Linked DNA regions of Catenulispora sp. GP43. The protein of the gene in region 1 interacts with the protein of each later gene in a pairwise test. Links are inferred from orthologs where the notes say so. Each region holds a gene or a part of one and is shown on either strand. Other genes may lie near its edges.

What was found. The genes of interacting proteins can lie anywhere in the genome.
Region 2: the proteins of ABH926_RS16060 (region 1) and ABH926_RS38340 interact in binary tests that used the Escherichia coli proteins (3 or more experiments, as listed by UniProt). The link is inferred for Catenulispora sp. GP43 from one-to-one orthologs.

Annotation. Positions count from the first base shown.
Region 1 is NZ_JBGCCT010000007.1:45,923-53,463, reverse strand. What follows is about bases 1,891-4,889. They hold ABH926_RS16060 (N-6 DNA methylase), read right to left. Parts: upstream 4,136-4,889; coding sequence 2,645-4,135; downstream 1,891-2,644. Other genes in these bases: ABH926_RS16055 (hypothetical protein), read right to left, coding at 4,132-4,889; ABH926_RS16065 (AAA family ATPase), read right to left, coding at 1,891-2,605. In the rest of the region: ABH926_RS16070 (HNH endonuclease), read right to left, coding at 1-972; more of ABH926_RS16065, read right to left, coding at 977-1,890; more of ABH926_RS16055, read right to left, coding at 4,890-5,481; ABH926_RS16050 (DEAD/DEAH box helicase family protein), read right to left, coding at 5,478-7,541. UniProt on the Escherichia coli protein: The subtype gamma methyltransferase (M) subunit of a type I restriction enzyme. The M and S subunits together form a methyltransferase (MTase) that methylates A-2 on the top and A-3 on the bottom strand of the sequence 5'-AACN(6)GTGC-3'.
Region 2 is NZ_JBGCCT010000025.1:145,434-152,762, reverse strand. The notes cover bases 2,606-5,392. They hold ABH926_RS38340 (uracil-DNA glycosylase), read left to right. Parts: upstream 2,606-3,553; coding sequence 3,554-4,231; downstream 4,232-5,392. Other genes in these bases: ABH926_RS38335 (ABC transporter ATP-binding protein), read right to left, coding at 4,324-5,392; ABH926_RS38345 (S8 family serine peptidase), read right to left, coding at 2,606-3,005. Outside these bases: ABH926_RS38360 (CHAT domain-containing protein), read right to left, coding at 1-490; ABH926_RS38355 (hypothetical protein), read right to left, coding at 654-1,121; ABH926_RS38350 (RNA polymerase sigma factor), read right to left, coding at 1,197-1,781; more of ABH926_RS38345, read right to left, coding at 1,827-2,605; more of ABH926_RS38335, read right to left, coding at 5,393-7,329. UniProt on the Escherichia coli protein: Excises uracil residues from the DNA which can arise as a result of misincorporation of dUMP residues by DNA polymerase or due to deamination of cytosine.

The sequences.
Region 1 (7,541 bases):
CACGACGCTGATCCGTCCGTCCTTTCGCAGCTCCGCGTGATACTCGCGGCCAGCACGGCGGCCGGTCAGCGCGATGCCGGTCGCGAGTTCGTCCGCGTCCAGGTGGATGAGAAGGTCTACCAGGTCGACGTTCGATCGGGGGTGGATGTCCGTCTGCCCGAGCGCCGCCGCGGTCGCGGGTGGACCAGTCCGGTGCGGCGTCGAGGCTCCAGCGCGGTGGATCGCCAGGGCAGCGGACGCGGCCGCGCTCCACTGTGCTTGGGGCCCGACCTTCCTTGCGATGAGATCCGCGGCAACGGGAGTTCCCCGCAGTCGCGAAAGCTGCCCGATCTCCAACATGAGCTCGCGACGCTGCTCCGTGATCTGGGTCGCGTTGAGTGCGAGGATCCGGATGGTCTCATCGGCGCGGCACAGGCCACGCTCCTTCTCGGCTTGCGAGTAGGACGCGCCGCTTCGCCGGCGCGCGAATCCTGCGGCGTCGAATCCGAGTAGGTCGGGGTCACCGGACCGGACCGGGTCCAGGAGCACCGGCTGCTCCACCGTGAGGTCGTCTCCGGGCTTTGTCGCGCGCGTCCCCGCGAGAAGCGGGAACCGGCTGCTCTTGGCAAGACCCTCTGGCACGTCGTTGTACCTGGCACCGCCGCTGTTACAGTGCTTGCAGATCACCCGGTAGTTCGTGACCTCGTAGGCGAGCCACCAATAGCCGGGGTGGCCGGGCTCGCCGGATACCTCCGACTTCGGCCGGAAGTGATCGATCTGGACATCCGTGCGCTGGATCAGCGTCTCGCAGTACCAGCACTTGGGCCCGAGCAGCTGGACCAGAGGGCCGCGCATTTCGTCTTCTGTCCACAACGAACGGAACTCGAAGGCCGTGCCATCAGCGATGCAGGCTTGAATCTTCTCTTTCACCTTGTGTGCCTTCTCGATCCACGCCGGTGGAGCGCTCAACCCGCTCGTGTCCACATACCGCATCGATTCACACTGCCGAGGAGAGACGTTCGTCGAACAACTGCGATACCAGGGCCGCCAATTCCTGCGGAGACGGCGGATCGGTGCTCTCAGCTGACGCGATGAGCGCACGGCGCCGACGGTGGAGTTCGGCGAGGAAGGCCGAGACCAGCGGGTCCCGATTCGCGGTGGAGAAGCCGAGGGAGTCCAAGGCCGCAGTGACTTGTCCAAGCTCGACCTGTTTGCCGGCATCGTCCTCTGCCTCGGCGAGCAGGTCATACTGCCGGTCGATCAGGGCCTGCGTGTACTCGTCGAGCTGGCTCGGCAGCCCGAAGAGGTCCGTTGTCAGCAGTCCGCCGGCGCCTTGTCCCCGTGGAGTGGCGGTCGGGACCATCGCGGCCGCTCTTCCTTCCACAAAGGCGACTACCCGCACTTGCTCCCGCGTCATGTTCGCGACTAGGAGAGGTTCGTGCGTCGCCGCGATGAACTGTGAGTCCCTATCCTCTCCGAGGACAGCTAGTACCGAGCTGTACCAGAGCCGGCTCCACTCGGGATGGAAGTGGGAGTCGGGTTCGTCGAGAAGGAAGAGTGACTGCTCCGCGCGTTGCAGGCGGAGCAAACCCAGGATCGTCAAGCGCTGCTGCTCGCCCGAGCTCAGATCGTTCAAGCTGAGTGTTGTGCCGTCCACGCTCTCCAACTTGACGTCGACCGTGAGGTAGCCGGCGTCGAGCAGTGTGGTCAGCAGCGCGAACATCGACAGGTCCCGATCGAAGAGATTGCGCAGGGCCATGATGTCCTCGGCGCCGCCGAGTTCGATCCCGAAGCCGTCAACAGGGCTGCCCACGCCAGTCAACGGGTCGGCTTCGGGGACGAGCCCGAAACGTCCGGACTCGGCCACCGCCGCGAAGAACGTGCGGACCGGACCACCCAGTCCCCAGTATGGAAGCTCGTACCAATTCCGTCGTACTGAGCGAGGAGCCTTGACTCGGAGAACGGCAGAGGCCACGCCCTCGATACCGGAATGCCTGTGCAGGTAGGTACCGAAAGCATCAGACCAGTCCGAAATCTGCGCGAGCAACAGCAGCGCCAGATGGGAGGGCGTGCAGAGGAAGACGCGAGTGTAGAGAGAACAGCTGATGGGCACCGTGAGCTCTTCGGTCCAAGAATCCTCGAGGGAGTGCGTGATCAGCCATTCGTTGAAGCCTGCCCGCCACTCCCGCTGCCATCCGGTGAGACAGCGTGCAGCGAGAAGGCGGTGGCGTTCGAACTCCGCGGTCCACGGTGCCTGAAGGTGTGCCTGATAGCCGAACACATGGTCGGGCAAATAGTCGGTCCACTCTGAACGGGGCACAGACTCGGCTTTGTCGCCGACGGCGCTCACGGTCACCGTCGGCGAGCTCTCGGCTGGCTCCTGCCTGACCTGGACCGTGTCGTCTCCGATGGCATAGCTGATCTCGAAGGCGAACGCCGCGCCGCCCTTCGGTTGGTACAGCGCTCCGAAGATCTCGACGAGTGCGTGCAGGATTCTGGACTTGCCGCCCCCGTTGGGCCCGATCAAGGTGGCGATGGCATGGCCATGGTCGACCGCGGTAGTGAGATCCAGGTGGAAGTCTCGCAGCCCTCGGTACGCCGGCAGCCTCAGTTCGAGTAGCCGCACCTGATTCCCCTCACGATCGTCTCCCCACCATGGCGGTGCTCACCGCGTCGGGTCCTGACCCGACTGTCCGGACGGCCGGCCGAGAACGCGAAGCGCGTCGGCGAGGGCTGTGAATTCTGCGAGCGCCGAGCGTAGTTCCCCGGTGATGTCCTCAGCTATGCGGTACAAGTCCACGTCGGGTTCAGTGGCGGGCTCGGTCTGGCGTGGTGCGACTCGCAGATCGAGCTCGCACCCGTCCCTGCTGAGCAGTTCATCGACGTCGAACGGCCTGAACCAGCTCGTCTCGTCCCGTTCCTCCCGTGACCGCCCAGGCCGGTAAGCGGCTACGAAGTCCAGATAATCGGTTTCGGCCAACGGGGCGGTCTTCGTCACCGATGGCTGACGAGAACGCATGTCGTACACCCAAAGGCGCCGTGTGGATGGCCTTCCGTCAGTCCGTGGCGCGGGTTTGTCGAAGAACAGGACGTTGGCTCTGACGCCTTTGGCGGAGAAGACGCCGGTGGGAAGCCGTAGCAGGGTATGTACGTCACAGTGATGCAGCAGCCGTTTCCGGATCTCCGCTCCCGCACCGCCTTCGAACAGGACGTTGTCGGTGACCACGACGGCCGCCCGCCCCCCGATGTCCAGCAGTGTGAAGACATGCTGCAAGAAGTTCAGCTGCTTGTTCGCGGTCGCCGCCCACAAGTCGTAACGACTGTACCCGTAGTCGGCGATCACGGAGCCTCTGCCGAACGGCGGCGCGGTCAGCACCAGTGTGGCGTGCCGTTCCGGTCTGGACAGCAGGGCGTCACCGACGACGACGCGCGGCTGAGCCACCCCGTGCAGGAACAGATTCGCCATTGCGAGGCGTGCCGTTGTCTCGACCAACTCGTTCCCGGAGACGATGTCCTCGTCAGTCTGTGCACGCCGTGCTCGGTCGGCACCTCGCGGGAAGTGTTCGATGAGGTAGTCGAACGCCGTGATCAGAAAACCGCCGGTGCCGCAGGCCGGATCGATGATCGTGTCGTCCACGGTCGGCCGGACACAACGGACGACGGCGTCGATCAGCGGCCGCGGCGTGTAGTACTGCCCCGCTCCGGTCTTGGCGTCGTCGGCGACCCGCCCGAGCAAGGCCTCGAACACCGCACCGGGCGGCAAGCCCGGAACACCGGTCCAATAGTGCTGATCGACCAGGTCGATCAGCCGACTGAGCTTGAGCGGGTCGGATACCCGGTTCTGCGCCTTCCGGAAGATCCGGCCGATGGCGTCCGGGCGATTTCCGAAGTCCCACAGAATCTTCTCGTAGAAGCTCCCTTGTTCATAAGGAGAGGTCGCGCGTAGCTGATCCCAAGCCTGAGAGCCCGGCAAGCGCTGAGGATTGAGGATGCGGTGACGCTGTTCATGAGCGATCTTGACGCAGATCAGGTATGTCAGCTGTTCGATGTACTCCAGCGCAGAGACCCCGTCGTCGCGCAGGAGGTTTCCGAATGACCAGAGGGACTTGACGGGGTCACGATCCCGGGCAGCCGGTGGCGGGGTTGATGGGGTCACGGAAGCATCTCCTCGTGCTCGAACGCTCCACCGTAGTTCGCCAGACCACCGGTGAAAGCTCTGCGCTGTACAGTGCGGCGCAGCTGGTCAGCCATCGTCAGGGCCCGCTCGGCCGACATGACGGCACTGTCGATCCGTGCCGTCCGCTCCTCGACGAGGCGGACCGCCCGGTCCTGCTCCGCGGGAGGACCGACCGGTACCGGCATCAGCCGGATGGTGCCAAGGCTGATGGAGGCGGGGCCGGTGCTCTGTCGCGCGTTGCGCTCGCACCAGCCCTGGCCGAAGCTGTTGGCGTGCCAGGCGAGCAGCTTCGGGTGAAGCCGTTGGTCGCGGATCCGGATCCGGAAGACATGATTCTGATGGACGCAGTCGGCCAGCTGCCCTTCCCAGATCCATCCCCGGCCCAGGTTCGTGCGGTCCCCGGTCGCGGTCAGCAGGACGTCGGCGGGTCGAAGCCGGAATGCGGACGCCCGCTCCCGCGGCAGTCGGGTCGTGGTGACGTCATCCAGTGCCAACCTGCCTCTCTGCACGTTCGATACGCGGAGAAAAGGAACCTCCACATCGGCGCCATCCGATTTCCTCGCGTTCCCCACCGCGACACCTCGGGCGACATCCGCGATGCTTCCCAGCCGTGTCCATCGCCAGCCCTCTGGGAGTGACGGCAGGAACCCGTCGTCCACGATGTCGGGAGGAAGGTCTGCGGGCAGGAGAGCCCTGCCGGTGATCACTCCGGCTCTTGCCATGATCAGACCGCTGAGCTCGGTGGCCTGACCGACGGCGGCCCGGGTGCGGATGACGGCCTTGTCGATGTGGGCGTGGCACGCGGCCAGCAGAGTCAGGATCCGGCGTTGCTCGGCCGTGGACGGAAGGGGGAGTCGGATCTCTTCCAGGTCAGCTTGGGTGAGTTGGTACGTACGACCGGCGATCAGCCGGGCGCGGTCCTCGAGCTGCGTGCGGACGATCGGTGAGTTCCACAGGCCCACGAGGTACTGGAGATCGACTGCGGAAGAAAGTGCTCGGACTCGCGTCATGAAGTCTGGAAAGGCCACGGGCCTGCTGTGCTTCGCGGCCAACGCACCTTCGCCGACCTGGGAAAGCGTGCCGCTCACCCGGCTGATCAGGAGGTCGCCGGGGTGGATGAGCCCACTAGTGTCCGTGTCCGCTTCGGGCGCCGACCGTGTGCTCCTGACGTCGTCGAAATCCACCGCGCCTGTCCGAAGAGCTGTCGGCCGGAGCACGGGGACGCCACCCTTGCCGCTGTGCACAGGGCGACCGCCGGCCAACGGCTCGGCCAGCACCTCGGCCAGTCGGACGGTCTGCCAACCTGGCGGAAGCCCGGTGCTCACCCGAGTTCCTGGTCAAGCTCACGCAGAAGGTCCAGGGCGCCTTCGTTCCCGAATTCCCGCAGGAAGCCGTCGGTGCCCCCGCGGCCGGAGAAAGGCAGACCCTCCAGGTCTGTCGGATCGAACTGGGCGCTGGCCACCGCCGAGTCGGCGATGTGCCCGATCCACCATGTCTGGGCCGCGGTGAGCCTGCCCAGCCGGTTCTCCAGAGCGCCTGCAAGGCGATCTGCGGATGCCTCAGAGGGCCTCGCTGTCGGGGTGCTGTGGGCAGAGGACTGTAAATCCGGCCCGGCCATGCGGTCCTGGAGATCGAGCAGTGTTTCCCGTAGGGCGGGCAGTCGGGACAGCGCATCAGCCAAACCTGGTGCTTTCCGGCGCTCAACTGTTGGATTGCCTGGCTCGGGGATCTCCACGAGCTGTTGGACCAGATCCTCCAGCCGGATGCCGGCCAGGCTCCGAAAAGCGGCGTCGTCGCCATCGGTCAGCAGCGGAACGAGGCGGGCAAGCCGTAGGCCGAGCTCGGTACGATCGTCCTGCGTCAGGCTTTCCTGCGCGGCGATGTCGAGCAGGTGTGACAGCGCGGTCGTGCTCGCCGCACCGGGGGGATCCACCACATTGACGCGACCCCGGGGTTCGTGCCGCGAGGCTCCGACTGCGTCGATCACCACGAAGTGTGTTTTGGCGATCGCTCCCGGGCTGACCGCGCGCAGTGCGGCGGCCGAGATCGGCCGCGTTCCCCGACCCAGGAGCTGCACGTACTCGGCTGCTGACCGCACATCGCTCAGAATCAGCATGCATTCGAGCGCTGGTACGTCGAATCCAGTGGCCATCGAGGTCCTTATGACGGCGATCCGGAACTCTGGTGCCGTCGTAAACTCTCTCAATCGCCGGAGCGGCTCGGCCGCTGTGCCGTCGATATGCCGAACGAAACCCGGACCCGCGGCGAAAACGGCGCGAATCGCCTTGGCGACCTGTTCGGCGTGGTGATCGTCGTGTGCCAGGACAAGCGTCTTGGGGACGGCACCGGGAAGATCTCCCCTGCCCGGGAAGAGTGTGGCGAGACTGTCCCTGAAGGTATGAAGAACTGCCGTGAGCGCAGGCGGTTCGACGACGCGGCCGGCCATGGACCCCGGCCGGTCTGCTCCACGGTCAGGGTGTGCGGCGTCGCCGTCCAACGGCACGAGTACCGCTCGCTCAGGGGAATCGAGGCGCGCTTGGAAGAGCGAGTAATCCAGTGCCGACCCGTCAGCCACCGCCTGGTTCAGCGTGTACTCACTGACCGGATGGCCCTCGAAGAACCTGATTGTCCAGGAGTCCGGCAGGCTGGTGAAGCCCAGCAGGCGCGCGTCGAAATACTCCAGACGGGCGCGGTCCGCGTCGTAGAACGATCTGCGGCAGTCGTCCACGATGATCAGATCGAACGCGTCGGGCGGAAGATCCGGGTTGTGGTCGACCTCGGAGGACGAGGTTTCAGACTGTCGAAGAATACTGCGAAGTGTGTGCACAGTCGTCACGACAACCCTTGCCGATGGCGACAGGGCTGCGGGCGTGGTGAGTCTTTGGACGCTGTACAGCTCGGTAAAGCTCCGCACCTGGCCGGGGATGTGGAACTGGTGCAGTCCGTCGATCAACTGCATCGCGAGGACAGCCCGATCGACGACGAACAGGATGCGATGCGCCTTGGCGTACTCGAGTTGGCGAAAGGCCGTGAGGATCTCGGTGTAGGTCTTACCCGAGCCGATTACCATCTGGACCATGGCTCGGCGGCGGCCCGAAGCCATGGCTTTCTCAATCGCCCCGATCGCTGCGGCCTGTGGTGCTTTGAGAGCTTTCGCAGCTGATCCTTTGGCGGGTTGCTCCAGCTCGGGGAGCCTGTGAGCAAGCCTTGCCGAGTAGGTCGGCGCATTCGGATCCGCTTCAGCCTCACGCGACCATCGCGCCAGTGTGGATGGCTGATGGAACCCGCTGACCGTCCGTGAGCGCGGCTCGGGATCGTTTTCGTTACGGAAGTGCAGCTGCCGGCCATCGCTCATATAGCGGTACGGAAACGGGGCGCGCCCGGT
Region 2 (7,329 bases), on another replicon or contig:
CGGCGCCCCGATAAACGTGGATGATCCCTCGCAGGTTCAAGGCGATCGCCTCCCACCGGGCGTCGCCGTAGGCGGCCAGGACCGGCTGGCTGGCGTCCAGGGCGTCCAGCGCCTCGGCGGTGCGGCCGATCCGGCCCAGGACCAGGCCGAGGTTCACGCGCAGCCGGGCCCGGTCCAGACCGGTCAGGACGCTGTCCGCGAGGGCCGCCTCGGCCAGCGCGCTGTCGGTGTTGCCGCGGTCGGCGAGGATCACCACCAGCGACATCCGGGCTTCGGCGGCCCGGTAGGAAAGGCCGGTGCGCTCCGCGAGCGCCACGCTTCGGCGCAGGGCCCTGGCGGCGCGAGCCAGGTCGCCGTTCTCCTTCCAGGACAAGCCGATCGCGCGCAGGGCTATGACCGCTGCCTCGTCGTCGTCCCCCTCGCCCAGCACAGCCTCGGCCGCCGCCCGGCCCGCGGAGGGCTGGGCCAGTACCTGATCGAGAGCGCTCATGGCACGCGGGAGCCGGTCCGTGGCAGTAGATGGCATGCGGACACTGTCTCAAAGATGCGGTGATTTCTTCCACCGCACATGACTCATTGCCGCCGTGCGGTGACGCGCGGCGGCAATGACGAGTCGGCGGCGGCCGCGGGGGAAGCGCGGTCGCCGACCGGGTCTAGACGGTCACCCAGCTGGTGACCACGGCGCCCCCGCCGGGGACAGTCAGCGCCACGCGCGCAGGTCCCGCCGGCAGCGAGTCGGCGCTGAACAGGCCCTGACCGTCCACCGCGACGGTGGTCGTCCCGGCTGGGTGCTCGATCCGCAGCGTGTCCGAACAGGCCGGGATCAGCTGGCCGACGAGCTTTCGGCGCTCCCCGATCTCGGTCACCTCCACGACCACCGAGACGCTGGGCGCCTCGAAGGTCAGCAGCCTGGTGTCGGTGCCGCGGGTCGATCCGGCCCCGACCAGCAGCGAGTCCTCGGCGAGTTCGGCCAGCTCGGCGTCGATGGTCCGCCAGGTGAAGGCCGCGTAGCCGGCCCGCACCACGTCCTGCGGCACCGGGTCGATCTCGTCGAACATCTCACCGAGGGCGGACAGGAGTCCGATGTCCTCCGCTGAGGCCCCGTTCGTCAACTTCGGCATCGTTCCCCCTGGATCAGGTCCTTCATATGGTGTGCCCGTGTACTGATGGTTCGGACGGCGGTGCGGTGGTGCTTGTCATGGCCGGGTGGTCTCCGGCACTGTGCTCAGTGCCTTCAAGGCCCGTTTGAGGTGCTGCAGGCATCGCGAGCGGGTCGGCCCGATCGACCCCACCCGCATGCCCAGCGCCTCGGCGACGGCCGCGTAGCTCTCCAGCGGCGTCACCGCGACGACCCGCAGCAGGTTCCGGCAGCGCTCGGAGAGCGTGGCGAAGGCCTGCCACAGATCGCTGCTGTCCTGCTGGGCGACCAGAGCTGCCTCCGGATCGCCGTCGTCCTCGGAGTCCCCGAAGAAGGAGACGTTCGCCTCGGCCTCCTCCGAATCGGGGACCTCGCGCTGCGTCCTGCGGATCAGGCGCAGCGCCTCCCTGCGTGTCGTCGTGGCCAGCCACCCCGCGAGCTGGTCCGGATTCTGGATCCGGTCCAGGTTCTCCACCAGCCGCAGCCAGGTGCTCTGGGTGACGTCGGCGGCGTCGGCCAGCGAGAGCCGGAACCCCCGGGCCACCGACCACACCAGCCTGCTGTAGTCGTCGACGATCTGCTGCCAGGCCGAGGCGTCGCCGGCGGCGGCGGCCTTGACCAGCAACGCGGGGGAGCGGTCCATATGAGCCTTCTTACTGATGTGGGGTACGTGTCCAGCGTGGATCCGTCAAACGAAGACCGCCGGCACGACCACCCCGAGGTCGGGGATGCGGACGCCCGCGGGGTCGAGCAGTTCCATGGCGGCGTAGCGCACCGGCAGAGCCTTGGCGGACATCAAAGCGGCGATCCTACCGGCCACCACAGGGGCGGCGAAGCTGGTGCCGCTCCACTTCGCGTAGCCGTGGAACTCCTTGCCGTCCTCCTGGCCGTGCGTCAGGAACGTGCTCTTGATCCTCACTCCCGGCGCGGCCGCGTCCACCCACCAGCCGTAGTTCGAGAACGACGCCCGCTCGGGCTCGCCGTCGGCGCCGTCGGCCAGAGCCGCGACGGCGACGACGTCCTTGAGGGCGGCGGGCCAGTAGGGGCGGTCGGAGTCGAAGTTGCCGGCCGCGGCCACCACCAGCGTGCGGCGGGCCACCTGGGCGATCGCCTTGGTGACCACTGGGGAGGGCCGGTCGTCGAAGGTGTAGCAGCCCAGCGACAGGTTCAGGATGTCCAGGTTGCCGCCCCCGGCCCGTACCCGCTGCTCGATCCGGTCCAGGCCGTTGAGCAGCTCCACCTCGTCGGTGACGCCGGCCGGGCTCAGGACCCGCTCGAACCGCAGGTAGGCGCCCGGCGCCTCCTGCATGATCAGCCCGGCGATGAACGTGCCGTGCCCGGACTCGGACTCCAGGTCCGCGTCGACGGCCGGGTTCAGGGCCTCGTGCTGGTCCTCGGTACAGGCCAGGTACCAGGGCTTGTCCTCGAACCAGGGGTGCTGGTCGATGCCGGTGTCCAGGATCCCGATCGTGACCTGCTGGGCGCCGCCGTCGCCGGCGACCGGCTGGGTCATCTCCGCCTGCGGGGTCGGGTGGCCATAGGGACCGCCGGTCCAGGTCGGAGCCCCGCTGAGCACGTGGTTCGGCGTCACACTCCAGCGCCGGTGCGCCTTGGCCCCGCCCCGCAGCGTGTGCGTCAGGTCGGCGGCGTCCGTCCCGGCCACCAGCCGCAGCCGGGTCACCCCCGGCGCCGCCGAGTCCTCCCGGGAGTCGACCCACCGACGCGCCTTGTCGTGCACCGCGTCCGCGTGCGTGTCGAGCACCAGCAGCTCGTCACGCTTGATCAGCGTCTCGGTGGCGCCGTCGACGTGGACGACGTCCGGGTGTGTCTCCAGAATCCGGGCCAGCCAGGCCGCGTGGTCCGTCATGGTTCCCTCCCTGTGAACAACCTAGTCAGCACTTATGCTGCCCTGCCAATAGCCGCAGGCGGAACTGGACCCCCGTCCCAGTCCCGCCTCCGGTCCCCCCAAGCGGCCGCGTTCCCCCACAGACCGTTGCCGCTGGTCCTGCCGTTCCCCCGTGCTTTCCCCCCAGTTCCCCCGGTTCCCCGTGGTCCCCGTGTTGTTCCCCCCAAGTGTTGCAACCCCGCCCCCCAGCGGAGCCCCCCTCTTACCTCGGTGGCGGTGGTGTGCCGCACCCACCCCCCGGCGTCACGGCACACCACCCTTTCCACCCGGCCTGGCCGGCGGCGCGTCCCCCCTAGAGACACACACCGACTGGACCACGCCCGCGGGCCCCCCGACCCGCTCACTTACAAGAGCACCCCAAACGCCCCCTGATACATGGCGCCCAAAGTTTTTTCTGGGAAGTTTTTCGGCCCCTCCCGTCTCCCACCACCGCCCGTTATGGAGACGCTACGCGTCGCAGTATCGATAACTTGCTCAGCGCTGTCACAGCGGCCGGATAGGTTCCTCTCATGCGTGAACTCATCCCCGCCTCCTGGGCGCCGGTGCTGGCTGCCGAGACCGAGCAGCCGTACTTCGCCGACCTGGAGGCTTTCCTTAAGACCGAGCGTGCCGAGCACCAGGTGTTCCCGCCTGAGGACGAGGTGTTCGCGGCGTTGGAGGCGACGCCGTACCAGGACGTCAAGGTGGTGCTGATCGGGCAGGACCCGTACCACGACGACGGCCAGGCCCACGGCATGTGCTTCTCGGTGCGCCCGGGCGTGCGCATCCCGCCGTCGCTGCGGAACATGTACAAGGAGCTGGAGACGGACCTGGGCGTCGCGCCGGTCAAGCACGGCTACCTGAAGGCCTGGGCCGACCAGGGCGTGCTGTTGCTCAACACGGTGCTCACGGTGCGCGCGCACGAGCCGGCCTCGCACAAGGACCGCGGCTGGGAGAAGTTCACCGACGCCGTCATCAAGGACGTCTCGGCGCGCGAGAAGCCGGTGGTGTTCGTGCTCTGGGGTGCGCACGCCAAGAAGAAGGCCAAGCTGATCGACGCCTCGCGGCACGCGATCGTCCAGGGCGCGCACCCCTCGCCGCTGTCGGCGAAGCTGTTCTTCGGCTCCAAGCCGTTCTCGGCGGTGAACGAGGCCCTGGTCGGCTTCGGGCAGGAGCCGATCGACTGGCAGCTGCCTGAGACCGTCTGAGAGTTCACACACGAGTCGGCCCGGCGGATCAGATCCGCCGGGCCGACTCTTTATATGGGAGCTCTTATATAGCGAGTCCTATATAGGGCCCGCTATATAGCGGCTCCCGCAGTCTCCGCAGTCTGGGCAGACTCCGCAGTCCGCTCGCCGTCCTCGTGCCCGGCGGCGAACGCCTCCCACAGTCCCGCGTACGTCCCGCCGGCGTCGACCAGCTCCGCGTGCGTGCCGTCCTCCACGATCCGCCCGCCGTCCATCACCAGGATCCGGTCGGCGCGCGCCGCCGTGGTCAGCCGGTGCGCGACCACCAGGGTGGTGCGGGTGCGCCCGACCGCGCCGTGGTCGGTGGAGCGGGCCAGCTCGGCGCGGGTGACCGCGGCCTCGGTGGCCAGGTCCAGGGCGGAGGTCGCCTCGTCCAGGATCAGCACGTCGGGGTCGGCCAGCTCGGCGCGGGCCAGCGCGAGCAGCTGCCGCTGCCCGGCCGACAGGTTCCGGCCGCGCTCGGCCACCCGGGAGTGGAACCCCTCGGGCAGCCCCGCGATCATCTCCTCGGCGCCGACCGCGCGGGCCGCCGCCTCGATCTCCCGCGGCGCGGCGTCCGGCCGGGCGTAGGCGATGGCCTCGGCGACGGTCCCGTCGAACAGGTACGCCTCCTGCGGGACCACGCCGAGCCGGTGTCGCCAGTCGGTCAGCTCGAACTCCCGCAGGTCGCGGCCGCCGGCCAGGATCTCCCCGCCGGTCGGGTCGTAGTAGCGGGCGACCATCTTCACGAAGGTGGACTTGCCCGCGCCGGTCTGCCCGACCAGCGCCACTGTCTGCCCGGCCGGGATGCGCACGCTCACGCCCTCCAGCGCCGGCCTGGTGTCCGGGCCGTAGGCGAAGGTGACGTCGTCGAACACGATCTCCTCCAGCGCCGTCGGGACCGGCACCGGCCGCGCCGGCTCCGGCGTGGACGGCACGGTGCGCAGCAGGTCGCCGATCCGGCGCAGCCCGACCGCGGCCTGCTGGTAGCCGTCGAACACCTGCGAGAGCTGCTGCACCGGCGAGAACACCATGTCGATGTAGAGCAGGTAGGCGATCAGCGCGCCGGCGGTCAGCTCGCCGGAGTGCACCCGGGAGGCGCCGGCGGCCAGCACCAGCAGCCCGGCGATGTCGGCGAGGAACTGCACGAACGGGAAGTACGTGGCGATGTACTTCTGCGCGCGCAGCCGCGAGACGCGGAACTCGTCGGACAGCCCGGCGAACCGGGCCGCGTTCGTGCCCTCCCGCCGGAACGCCTGCGTCACCCGCATACCGGCGACGTTCTCCTGCAGGTCGGCGTTGACCGCCGAGACCTTCTCCCGCGCCTCGGTGTAGGCCTTGCTGGACTTGGAACGGAACACCGCGGTCGCGATCAGCAGCGGCGGCAGGACGCTCAGCGCGATCAGTGCCATCTGCCAGTTGATCACCACCAGTGCCACCACGATCCCGACGAACGACAGGACGCTGACGACCGCCTGCTGAAGACCGGTCTGCAGGAACGTGGACAGCGCGTCCACGTCGGTGGTCATCCGGGTCATGATCCGCCCGGACAGCTCGCGCTCGTAGTAGTCCAGTCCCAGGCGCTGCAACTGCGCGAACACCTTCACCCGCAGCGCGTACAGCAGGCGCTCGCCGGTGCGGCCGGTGACCCGGGCCTGGCAGACGTTGACCACGGTGTCGACGGCCACCACCACCAGCGCGGCCACCGAGACCCCGACGATCGCCGACAGCGAGTGGGCCAGGATGCCCCGGTCCACGCCGCCGCGGATCAGCGCCGGCAGCGCCAGGCCGGCCGCGGCGTCGGCGGCGACCAGCAGCAGGCCGAGCAGCAGCGCGAGCCGGAAGGGACGCAGCAGCTTGCGCAGGGCGAAGCCGGGGTCGGCGGCGCGGGCCTCGCCCTGGGAGACGTTGGGGACGTCCGTGGCCGGGGGCAGCTTCGCCACCTTGGCCAGCAGCTCGGGGGTCGGGGGCATCGAGGCCAGGAACCCGCCGAAGCCACCTCCGCCGCCGCCCCCGACGCCGCGGCCCCCGCCTCCTCCGCCCATGCCGGGCAGCGCCCGGGTGCCGGAGCCCTTGGCCTCGGCGAGGTCGTCGCCGTCGTCCTCGACCTCCGGCCACAGGCTCGGGGTGATGCCGTCGACCTGGGCCTCGGTGCCGTCGATCTGGACCGTGGTGCCGTCAGCCACCACGGTGACCGACGCGGCGACCAGTGGCCGCGCGCCGTTGCCTGCGTTGCCCGTGGCCGCCGCCCTCGTCAGATCCCCGGCGTCGATGCCCTCGGCGTCGTCGCCCGGCCCGGACAGCAGCAGCCGGTACAGCGGGCAGCGCTCGGTGAGCTCCTCGTGCGTGCCGATGTCGACGACCCGGCCGCGGTCCAGCACCGCGATCCGGTCGGCCAGCGCCAGGGTGGAGCGGCGGTGCGCGATCAGCAGAGTCGTGCGCCCGGCCATGACCCGGCGCAGCGTGTCGTGGATCTCCGCCTCCACGCGGGCGTCCACCGCGGAGGTGGCGTCGTCCAGGATCAGCACCCGGGGGTCGGTGATCAGCGCCCGGGCCAGGGCTATGCGCTGGCGCTGGCCGCCGGACAGGGTCAGGCCCTGCTCGCCGACCACCGTGTCGTAGCCCGCGGGCAGCTGCTCGACGAACTCGTCGGCCTCGGCCATCCGCGCCGCGGCCCGCACCTGCTCGTCGGAGGCGTCGGGGCGGCCGTAGGCGATGTTGGCGCGGACCGAGTCGGAGAACAGGAAGCTGTCCTCCATCACCAGGCCGATCGCCTCGCGCAGCGACTCCAGGGTGACGTCGCGCACGTCCGCGCCCCCGACCCGCACCGCGCCGCCCTGCACGTCGTAGAAGCGGGGGAGCAGCATCGACACCGTGGACTTGCCGGACCCGGAGGTCCCCACCAGCGCCACCGTCTCCCCGGGGCGCACCGCCAGGTCCAGCCCGCGCAGCACCGGCCGGGAGGCGACGTAGCCGAACACCGCGCCGTCGAACTCCACCCCGGAGGCCTGCCGCGGCAGCTCGGCCGCGTCCGGCTTCTCGGTGACCTTCGGCTGGGAGTCGATGATCTCGAAGATCCG